Regions from separate parts of the Vreelandella sp. GE22 genome, predicted to be linked through region 1. Evidence: predicted binding sites of a transcription regulator. Region 1 holds the regulator's gene; each other region holds the start of a gene.
What was found. The regulator FliA, encoded in region 1, starts transcription of late flagellar genes. The targets are predictions, from matches to a motif close to CTAAAGTTNNNNNNNNNNCNGCCGATA.
Positions count from the first base shown of each region.

Region 1 (3,487 bases):
GCGCGTATCGGCGTAGCCAACGGCGCGCAGGCGTTCCCGCGCCACGCCTTCCTCTTCCAGATGGCGCACCACGGCAATCGCCCGCCCCGTCGAAAGCTCCCAGTTGGAGGCAAACGAGGCGGTGGCGATCGGCACGTTGTCGGTGTGCCCCTCCACTGATATCTCACCGTCGAAGGTGTCGATGACCTCGCCAAGGCTTTCCAGCACCTCTTCGCCTTGAGCGGTCAGCCGCGCCGCGCCGCTATCGAACAGCAGGCTATCGTCGATGCGCAGGGTAATGCCTTCGCGCCCCTCGGAGACGCTCACGCCTTGAATATCGAGGCCGTCCATCGCCGGGCTCAGCCCACTGTAGAGCGGTTGAAGTCCCGAAGAGAGCGGCTGAATACCCGAGGTCGTGGGTGTGCCGGCGGCTTCGTCGCCGGTGCCCGCCGGGGTGAGCGCCAACAGCAGCACGAACAGCGTGATCAACAACGTCAATACGTCCAGGTAGCTGGTCAGCCACCCATCTTCACTGTCGCCATCCCCGGTGAATGGCGATTCCAGTGCGTGGCGGGCTTCGCGGTTCATCGCCCTACCCCTTGGCAGGCGCGTCGTTCTCGGCGCGCGGCTTCACGTTGGCATCACGAATCTCGTCGTTGTAGTTGGCCACGAAGGAGTTCAACGTCTCTTCGATGAACGACGGCAAGCGGCGCTTGGTGATCAGCGAGATGCCCTCGAGCACCATGTTCATGGTGATCAAGCGCTCCTCGGTGCGCCGCTCGAGTTTCACCGCCACCGGTTTGAAGACCAGGTTGGCAAGCAAGATACCGTAGAAGGTCGTGAGCAGCGCCACCGCCATGCGTGGGCCGATCACCTCCAGATCACCGGCGTCCATGACCTCCAGCATATTCACCAGCCCCACGAGGGTGCCGATCATGCCGAAGGCCGGGGCGTAGGTCGCCATGGTGCGAAAGATCTGCGCCTCGGCGTGCTCGCGCGCCTTGAGCCGGGCGATACGCCAGCGCAGCATGTCGAAAATTTCATCTTCCTTGGTGTTGGCGATCACCAGCTGAATGCCGGTGCGCAGAAACGGGTTGCGCGTGTGTTCGAGCTCGCGCTCCACCGCCCGTACGTCGCCCTTGAACCAGAGCCGCGACATGGACACCAGCTCGTTGATATCGTCGCGCACGTAGGTGTTCTCGCGGCGAAATACCAGCCCCACCAGGCGTACCACCCGCAGTACCTCCTTGAGCGGGTAGCTGATGAAGGTCGCCGCCAGGGTGCCGGTCACCACGATGGCAAGCCCGGGCAAGTTGAGAAAGCTCTCCGGGGATTCCGCGGTGAAAAACAGCACGCTAACCAGTAGCAGAATACTGGCAAATATACCGATCAAGGTAGAGGGGTTCATCGACGGCTCCTCGCCGGTTGGGTTTAACGGTTAAAATGCGTCAATCTGGCTCGTGCAGCCGCGCGCGCAGACGGCTAATCGCCTGGCTGTGCAGCTGTGAAACACGCGATTCGGTCACCCCCAGTACTGCGCCCACCTCTTTCAGGTTGAGCTCCTCCTGGTAGTAAAGCGCCATCAAAAGCTTTTCCCGCTCGGGCAGCGCTTCGATCGCCGCGATCAGAGTTTCGCGCTGCTGACCATCCAAAAGCTCCTCAAAAGGCGCATTCAGCGCCTCCTGAGCGGGTTCCCCGCCCTCTTCCAGAAGCTCCTCGAAGGGCAGCAGGTGGCCGCTGTTGGCGTCGTTGAGCAGTTGGTGATACTCGCCGAGCGGCATGTCCAGATGCCGGGCGATCTCGCCCTCCTCCGGCGCCCGACCCAGGTTCTGTTCGAGATGGCGGACCGCCTCGTCCATGGCCCGGGCCGAACGCCGCACGCTGCGCGGCAGCCAATCCCGGGTGCGCAGCTCATCGACCATTGCCCCGCGAATCCGCTGGCTGGCAAAGGTGGCAAAGCTCGCCCCCTGGGAGGCGTCAAAGCGCCCGAGCGCCTCCAATAGGCCGACCATGCCGGCCTGAATCAGATCATCGAGTTCGATGCTCGCCGGCAGGCGGACCTGCAGCGCCAGCGCCTGGCGGCGCACCAGCGGCATGTGCTGAGTGACCATTTCGCTGTGTTGAATTCTGCCTTGTGCTGTATACATCCTCGTGCCTCGTGGCTATACACTCGTCACTGGTAGTTCACAATCACGTGAAGCCCTTTTACCCGCATCGGCCGCTGCCCGCGCCCCAACGCGAAGCGAAACGCCAGCGGCGCATCGGCGGAAAGCCCGGCAAACCCGGTTTCGCTTCCGCGCTGGCCGCTTAGCTCGACGCAGCGCTCGGGGTGGCAAAGCCAAGCATGCAGCGCGGCGCCGAACGGTGCCTCATACCGCCAGTGAACGCCTTCGATACGCCCCTGGGCGATCTCCGCTACCGGCGGCGGCGCCAAAACCTGACTGCTGACCGCCCGGTCGCTCATGGCCACCATCATACCGGTGACCTCCTTACTCCAGCTGCCTGTGCCCGCCTGAGCGGTCACTGTCAGGCTCGCCCCCATCGCCATTAGTAGCGCGACGCCTTGAAGACTCTTTTTCAGAAAACGCTTTTTCATTGTGGCCTACCGCGCTAGTAGCAGCAGTTCGATATTCAGATAATTCGCCGCCGCCTTCTGCAAATTGTCTAAAAGCCCTTCGCGGGGCAAGCCGGGCTCGTGCAGCGCCAGTAGCTGGCGGGGCCCCTGGTTGTCGTTGAGCTGGCGCAGCGTGCGATACATGCTCGCGAAGGCGTCCGCGTCGCTGCGCACCCAAAGCGCCCAGCGTGAATAGCGCTCGCAAAGCGCCTCCATCGGCTCGCTGGCATCCACCGGGACGACCTCCCAGCTTTCCGGGGTCGCCGCCCAGCGCCGGCCAAGTTCGGCCCACTCGCCCAGGCGCTCTTTGACCGGGGCGACGCTTTTCGTCGGTAGCCCCACCACTGCCAGCGGCGTCTTGACCACCGGCGTGGCGGCGTCGCTTGCCGGCGGGGTTGCTTGGGTGTCCACCTCGGGCTCGGCGTGCTCGCTCACAGCCTGCTGCGCGCGCTCTTCGTTGCGCAGGCTCGCCCACTGGCGCAGCCCCGATGCCTGGTCGCCGCCGCTCATGCCAGGGCCTCGCGGCTGACGCTACCCAGTTGGCGGATGGCGTCCCGGGTCATCAACATATGCATCAGCGCGTCGAGTAGCGCGGTATCGCGGCGCTTGCGAGATGTTTTGGAAAGGCGCATCACGTCCTGGCGCAGCGTTTGCGCGGCCTCGTCCTGGGCGTTGTCCAGGTGCGTGGCGGCCGCGGCGGCACCACTGGCCATCAAAAGGCGCAGTTGGGCGCTGACCTCGCCGCCATCGGCTTCCTTGAGCGCGCGCCAGGCTCGCTTGGTCAATATAGCCGCGCCTTCGCTTTGCAGCTGAGTGACCAGCAGCGATAGCACTTCGGCCCCCAGCCGCGCCGGGGTGAGCCAGTAGCGTTTGGCCACGCGCTTGGCGCTTTCC
Region 1 is NZ_OZ309110.1:133,487-136,973, reverse strand. Features, by position in the region: gene ACWHRL_RS00640 (OmpA/MotB family protein) at 1-567, opposite strand, end outside; gene ACWHRL_RS00635 (motility protein A) at 572-1,387, opposite strand; gene ACWHRL_RS00630 (RNA polymerase sigma factor FliA) at 1,428-2,126, opposite strand; gene ACWHRL_RS00625 (flagellar protein FlhE) at 2,153-2,575, opposite strand; gene ACWHRL_RS00620 (hypothetical protein) at 2,582-3,103, opposite strand; gene flhF (flagellar biosynthesis protein FlhF) at 3,100-3,487, opposite strand, start outside.

Region 2 (3,487 bases), 1.3 Mb from region 1:
TCGAGCCACGCCGCTTCTCAAATAAAAGGCGCTCGTTTACCATGCGCCACCCCCTTACGAGCGCCGCCCTGCCATGTCCGTCAACGCACTTTATACCGACCTTTCTCACTATTACGATTTGATGTGCGAGGACATCGACTACCCGGAGCAGAGCCGCGGCGTGCAGCGCCTTCATCATGTGCTGGGTAACGGCGGTCGCCGGCATCTGGACTTGGCCTGCGGCACCGGCCCGCACGTGCGCCACTTTTTGGATGCGGGCTTTGCAAGCAGCGGCCTGGATATCAACCCACCCATGCTGGCACTGGCCGCCGCCCGCTGCCCCGAGGCACAGTTCAGCCGCCAGGACATGGGGGATTTCAGCGTTAGCGAACCCCAGGACCTGATCACCTGTTTTCTCTACTCGATTCACTACAGCGACGGCATCGCGCGGCTAAAGGCGTGTATCCAAAGCGCCTACCGCGCGCTTGAAAGCGGCGGCATGTTTTGTTTCAACGCCGTGGATAGGGAAAAGATCGACAATGCGCTTCTGGTCGGACACAAGGTGCGCAAGGGAGATGACGAGTTTGCGTTTCGTTCGGGCTGGCACTACTCGGGCAGTGGCGAAAAGCAGTCACTCAAGCTAAGTATCGAAACAAGTCGGGGAAGTCGCGTTGAGCGCTGGGACGATGAACACGCCATGGTCGCCGTCAGTTTCGCCGAACTCACGGCGCTGCTTATCCCCTACTTCACCGTGCAGGTTTTCGAGCACGACTACGGGGCCATTACGCCCTGGAACACCACCTCGGGCAACGCGATATTCGTCTGCATCAAAGCCTGACGGACGTAATCAGACGGGCCAAGCGGCGCGATGAAGCCTGGCCGCTGCCGCTATTGATCCGGTCTCTATTGAACCCAGTATTTATTGAACATAGTAGCCGCTGACCCGCCAGGCGCCGTCTTCGAAATGCGGGGTAACGGTTTCGGTGAGCAGCCGGTTGGCGAAGTTGGTCTGGAAGGTAAATATCTTGTAGTCCCCCCGCGGGGCGCCGGGCATCGAGGTCTCGCTGATCACGCGCAGGCGGCGGCGGGACTTCATCTCGCCTACGTCCTGGCGGGCAAGCTCGATGGTACGCGCCAGCATGCTGGGCGAAAGCGGGCGCTGTAAAAGCGGTGAAGCGTTTTCCCAGGCTTTCTCGAACTCACCGTTATCGATACTTTGCAGCCAAGCCATCACCGCTGTTTCGGCGGCGTCCGCTTGGGCGCTGGCGGGAAGTACGGAAAAAACGAGGGCGGCCATTAGGGCACGCAGCGTGGTGGGCATGTAGGGCTCGCAATGGTTGAAAAACGTTTGCTTTGCTATCCATACCTTATATCGGTCAATCGCCCTCCGACTTTAACGCCGCCCCATCGGCCGGTTGTCCCGGTTATAGCCCACTGCCGGCCCGAGGCTTACCGGTAGGTAGTTGCTTTAGCGCGCGATTGTACTAGTGTAATGGCTGGGCACGCGTCTCACCCTGCCTTTCATACCGGCCTCTTTTCGGGGCGGTATTTAACCCAGCCGGCTTTTAATAATTAAAAAGGCATATAAAACGACACTAGCAAGGAAAACTTCATGTCATACCTACGCGTATGCCAGTTCAACAAGCTGGCACTAGGGCTTAGCGTTTCCGCAGCCATGATCTCGAGCGCGGCAGCGCAAACCAGTGACCAGCAAACCATCGAAGAGCTGCGCTCACAGCTCAATCAGATGCAGCAGCGTCTCGAACGGTTGGAAAGCCAGCAAGGCACCCCCGCTCAGTCAGGCACGACCTCCCAAGGCTACTCCAATCAGGGCTATACGAGTCAGGATGCGAACCAGGGCTCATCGAATCGAGGCTCTTCAAGCCAGGGCTATACGGATCAAAGCTCATCCGGTGATACGGGCGTCGAAGGCTCCTCCTCCCGCGACGGGCAAGAACTGGCCCAGGAAAACCAAAGCACACTCGAAGAGATGCAACAGGTCGAATTCGGCGGACTGATAGAGTTTAGCGGCAGCGCAAACGACTGGGATGACCAGAGCAAGGATACCGTTGGCGATCTCGACTTCGGCAAGCTCGTTTTCACCGTCGAGGGCGAAACCGGCAATATCGATTATTCCCTGGCCTACCGCTTCTACGACGACTACCACTTCCTGCAGCACGGCTGGGTCGGCTATAACCCCACCGAAGAAGATTCCATTCAGTTGGGTCTGGTACAAACCCCGTTCGGCAACATGGATTACGGCTACCTGGGCTACTATGGCAACCTTGGATACCTGGCAGGCTTCAACGATAACCAGAACGCCGGTATCAAGTGGGATCGCTCTGCCGGGGCCTGGGATACGTCGCTGGCCTTTTTCAAAAGCGACAGCTTGAGTAACGACAACGAGCACTACGGCGCCAACGCCGTGGGCGACAGCGCTCAGGGTAACAGCGAAGAGAACCAAGTCGCCGCGCGAGTGGGCTATACCTTTGGTTACGACACCGACTACAACACCCAAGTGAACGTGTCGGCCAAAGGCGGCCAACTTTATAACCGCAACACCGAGCGCAGCGGCGATAACTGGTCCGCCGCACTGGGCGTAGACGGAAGCTACGGCAACTGGCGCACGCTCGCTCAGGCCACGACCTACGAGTACAGCGCCAAGAACCCGGCGGAAAGTGAATCGGGTATTTCCGATAACGCCCTGCAAATCGGCGCCTTCAACTTCAACTACCTGATCCCCGCCAAGGGCGAAATCTACTCGGCAAGCGTGGGCTACAACCTGGAAGTGGATTGGGGCCCGGTCGACAACCTGTTCTTCTTCAACGACTTCAGCGTCATCGATCCCTCCGGCGACTACAGCGCCATCAATGGCGGCTTCGGCGATCAACAAAACCCCATGGTCAACGACCTGGGGGTACAAATGACCGCCGGCCCGTTCTTTGCCTGGTTCGATATCGTGAGCAACAAAAACGGTTTGAATTACTTCGGCTCGCCGGTCGACAACGGCTGGAATACGGCGTTTCTCACCAACTTCGGTTTCGAGTTCTAAGCCGCGCCCCGCGTAGCAAAAAGGCCCCAAAGGGGCCTTTTTAGTTTGCAACACTTCGTTTAAAACGCCGCGCAAGAGCGGTAGGTTTACGCCTTCGCAGCGCCGTTTACCTGCGCCGGGCGGTACTGGTTTTGCAGGCCCATCAGAAAATTACGCAGCATTTGATCCTTGCACTCACGGTAATTCTTGTGGCCGGGCTTACGGAAAAACGCGCTCAGCTCGTGGTGGCTTAACGGCAGACCCTCGCGCTCGAACACCGCGATAATATCGTCGGCCTGCATGTTCAAGGCGATACGCAGCTTCTGGAATACCTTGTTGTTATTGAGCTTGGCTTCCGGCTTGGGCGCCGGGCCTTCACGCTTGCCGCGCTTGTAGCTGATAAAGCCGTTCAAAAACGCCGCCAGATCCTTGTCCTTCATCGCCTCGAAGGCCTCGTCGTCGTCCTTTTTCAACCAG
Region 2 is NZ_OZ309110.1:1,430,232-1,433,718, reverse strand. Features, by position in the region: gene ACWHRL_RS06795 (class I SAM-dependent DNA methyltransferase) at 74-817, shown strand; gene ACWHRL_RS06790 (DUF4019 domain-containing protein) at 899-1,300, opposite strand; gene ACWHRL_RS06785 (hypothetical protein) at 1,592-3,031, shown strand; gene ACWHRL_RS06780 (DUF1456 family protein) at 3,118-3,487, opposite strand, start outside.
Region 2: a site for FliA is predicted at 1,350-1,376, ahead of ACWHRL_RS06790 (DUF4019 domain-containing protein). Genes of this name have one in related genera too.

Region 3 (3,487 bases), 380 kb from region 1:
CCCATGGAATTCATCCCCTTCACCGCCAACGGCGCCGGCCTTGCGCTGACGCTCTTCGGCTTGGGCTTGGTTGCGAAGGACGGCCTGGTATTGGCGCTGGGGTTTCTGATCACCGGCGCCACCTTCGCCGCCATTCTCATGTATCTGCTTTAAACACCGCGTTGCGCTCGAGAGTTGAAGGGAGCGTTAGCGGTAGGTCAGCAGGTTCATCACCAGCCGGTTCAACTGCTGCTGAAACTGCCCGCCCGGCGAGGGGGGCGTGGGGTCGGAGGTGATCACCACGGTCATGTCACGCTCGGGAATGACGAACAGCGCCTGGCCGCCGTAGCCGCGCCCGTAATACACCGGCGTGGTGCCAAGGGTGGTGACGAACCAGCCAAGTCCATAGCCATCCCCGGTCCACTGAGAACTACCTCGCGGTGTCCAGGAGTCCTCCACCCAGCCTTCGGGCAGAATGCGTTCGCCGTCCACCACGCCATCATTGCGGTAAAGCTCGCCGATTTCCACCAGCGCCCGGGGCGAGAGCTGCATGTCGTTGCCGCCAAAGTAGATGCCCTGCGGGTCCTGCAACCAGCGGGGGATGGCAATGTTCAGCGGCTCGGCCAGAAGCCGCTGGGCAAGCTGGTAGGTCGACTCACCGCTTGCGTAGGTGAGCGCGGCGGATACCAGGTGGCTGGAGCCGGTGGAGTAGAGCATACGTCCGCCGGGTTCATCCACGAACGGCCGGCTCAGGGCATCCTCTACCCAGTTGGAGCTCGCCACCCAGCCGCTGTAGTTGCCGCCCGAGGTGCGCTCGAGCCCCGCCTGCATGGCGAGCAGGTTCTCGATGCTAATCTCGCTAACCTTCGGGTCCACACCTTGGGGCACGTGGCTGCCTAAAAGCTCGACCAGCGGCTGGTCGATCGAGTCGATCACACCGGCCTGGATAGCGGCGCCGGTAATCGCCGCCAGTACGGTTTTGGAGAGCGACTTCACGTTCGCCGGGGTGGCGACCCCCGGCCCGCCCTGCTGAAATTCGTGAACGATCTCCCCCTCGATCGCGACCACGACCGTGTGCAGGCGGCCAAGCGCGCTGGCTTGCTCATCCAGCACGTTAAATGCCTCTCTCGAAGGCGCTTCGGCCTGAGCGGTAAAAGGTAGCCCCATAGCCATCACCACCCCTAATCCCATTAACATTGCGCGCATTGGCACCCCTTTCGATGATGGCTTGACTGCTAAAAAGCGTAGAGTCTTCGACACGCTAGCGCACGTAAATTACGCAAAGAACCCAAAAGCCTGCTAGGATGTGGGTGTTGCCCCGATGGGGAAAGCAACCCGTTGATTTTTCTAAACGCAAAAAAGCAAGGAGCGCCGTTATGCGTAATATCATCTACATCGTGGGTCTGATAGTCGTCGTACTGTTTATTCTTTCGATGCTTGGCCTTCGTTAATTATAACGCCGTGCCAAACACAAACGCCCGCATTCGCGGGCGTTTTTGCGTTTAGAGCGCCTATTTTAAGAGGTTTGGGCTATCCCTAGGCGCAGTCCGCCGCCCCTTGGCCAAACATATCGAACATGATCTCGCGGCCCAGCGTCGTTAGCACAAAGCGCCCCGCTGCGTTGGTGGTGCCCGCCTCGCTTGCCTCGAGCGTTTTGCGACACCTGGCCCAGCCAGCGTCCTGCTGATCCAATACGGCCATCTCCCGCTTCGCCAGTCCGCAGCCGGGTAGCGTAATGGTTTCCAGCACGTATCCGTTCACATAGAGAAGCTCCGCCACGTTAAAAAGGCACCTGCGCAGTTGCTCTCGGCTAAACGGGGCGGGGTTGGCAGTAAGGGTGTTGCCCTGGGCAAACATGAGGCTCTCCAACAGTGAACACGGAATACGCAGGCCAGTGTAAGTCACTCCCGAGTATTAGACCAAGGTCTAAATAAGACGGTGGTTCAACGGACGCTTTTTAGCGGATTCATTGGGAAGCGGCGTAGCCCAAAACTTTCCAAACATTACAGAAAATAACCTTTTAATGAGTTAAAACAGGTCAAGAGCTAAAGAAAAAGCGCCGGGTGCCGATATTCAATGCATCAACGCAGGCAAATTTTCAGGTCGCGCTGTCGAATGAGCGACACTACTTCCAAGAGGCACTAACTCATGGCTGCTATTACATCACTGGGCATCGGCTCCGGGCTCGATTTGAACGGGCTGCTGGGCCAGCTTGAGACTGCTGAGCGAGCCAAGCTCACGCCCATCGCGCAACAGGTACAATCTGAACAAGCGACGGTTTCGGCTTACGGGACACTCAAGAGTGCGGTGGCCACTTTTCAGGATGCCACTGAGGCGCTCAACGACACAGCCACGTTCGAGAGCCTTACGACCAACGTCGACGGCGATGCCGTGACGGCGGTAGTTAGTAACGAAGCACAAGCCGGCAGGTACGAAGTTGAGGTCGATCAGTTAGCAACGGCTGGAAGTTTCGTCACGGAGCGTTTGAGTTCCTCCGATGAAAGCATCGTCAGTGGTGAGCAAACACTAACTTTCGATATGGCTAAAGGCGATATGGCCCCCATAACCATTGCCGACGGCAGTTCGCTGCAAGACATTCGCGACGCCATCAATGAACAAGGCGATGGTCAGGTAACGGCTTCTATCATCGATGACGGCAAAGGGTATCGGCTATCGGTCATGGCGAGTGAAACGGGAGCCGACGCCAGCATCGAAAGCTCCAACTTCTCCTCCATTCTATCCGAAGCAGCAGTGACGTCGGACACCCAGGTGATTCAGGCAGGGCAGGATGCGGCCTTCAATGTGAATGGCATCGACATCGTAAGCAGCTCCAATCAGGTCGAAGAAGCCATTCAGGGCATGACCCTGAATCTCACTGAAGCGGGCGCCTCGAGTACCATTAGCGTCGAACAGGATGACGAAGCGTTGCGGAAAAACGTTGATGCCTTCGTTGAAGGCTTCAACTCGCTCAAGGATACCTTGACGCGCTTGACCAGTTTTGACGCCGAAACCGGTCAATCAGCAGGTCTGAACGCCGACGCCACTACTCGGGCGGTCGAGCGTGATCTACGTCAGGCCATTACTAGCGTAGTGGATGGCGATGGCTTTAGCGTGCTTTCTGACATCGGCATTTCACTGCAAACCGATGGTAAGCTTGAAATCGACGATGACAAGTTGGACAACGTCATCGCGACGCAGCCCGATACGCTTGCCAGCTTTTTTGCCGGCAGTAGCGATGAAACGGGTATGGCCGGGCAAATCAATGTTTCTCTCGAGCGCATCGTGGGCGACGGAGGACGTCTGGATACGGCTGAAAGCAACGCTGAAAGCCGTGTTGGAACGTTAGAAAATCGTTTCGCCCGCACCGAGGAGCGCATCGATCAGACTATCGCGCGCTTTCGCGCCCAGTTTCAGGCAATGGATAGCATGGTGGCGCAGATGAACCAGACCAGCAGTTACCTGAGCGAGCAGTTGGGAATGCTTGGCCAGAACAACCAGTCGTGATCGC
Region 3 is NZ_OZ309110.1:515,556-519,042, forward strand. Features, by position in the region: gene ACWHRL_RS02520 (exopolysaccharide biosynthesis protein) at 1-153, shown strand, start outside; gene ACWHRL_RS02525 (serine hydrolase domain-containing protein) at 187-1,185, opposite strand; gene ACWHRL_RS02530 (hypothetical protein) at 1,516-1,836, opposite strand; gene fliD (flagellar filament capping protein FliD) at 2,128-3,483, shown strand.
Region 3: a site for FliA is predicted at 2,025-2,051, ahead of fliD (flagellar filament capping protein FliD). Genes of this name have one in related genera too.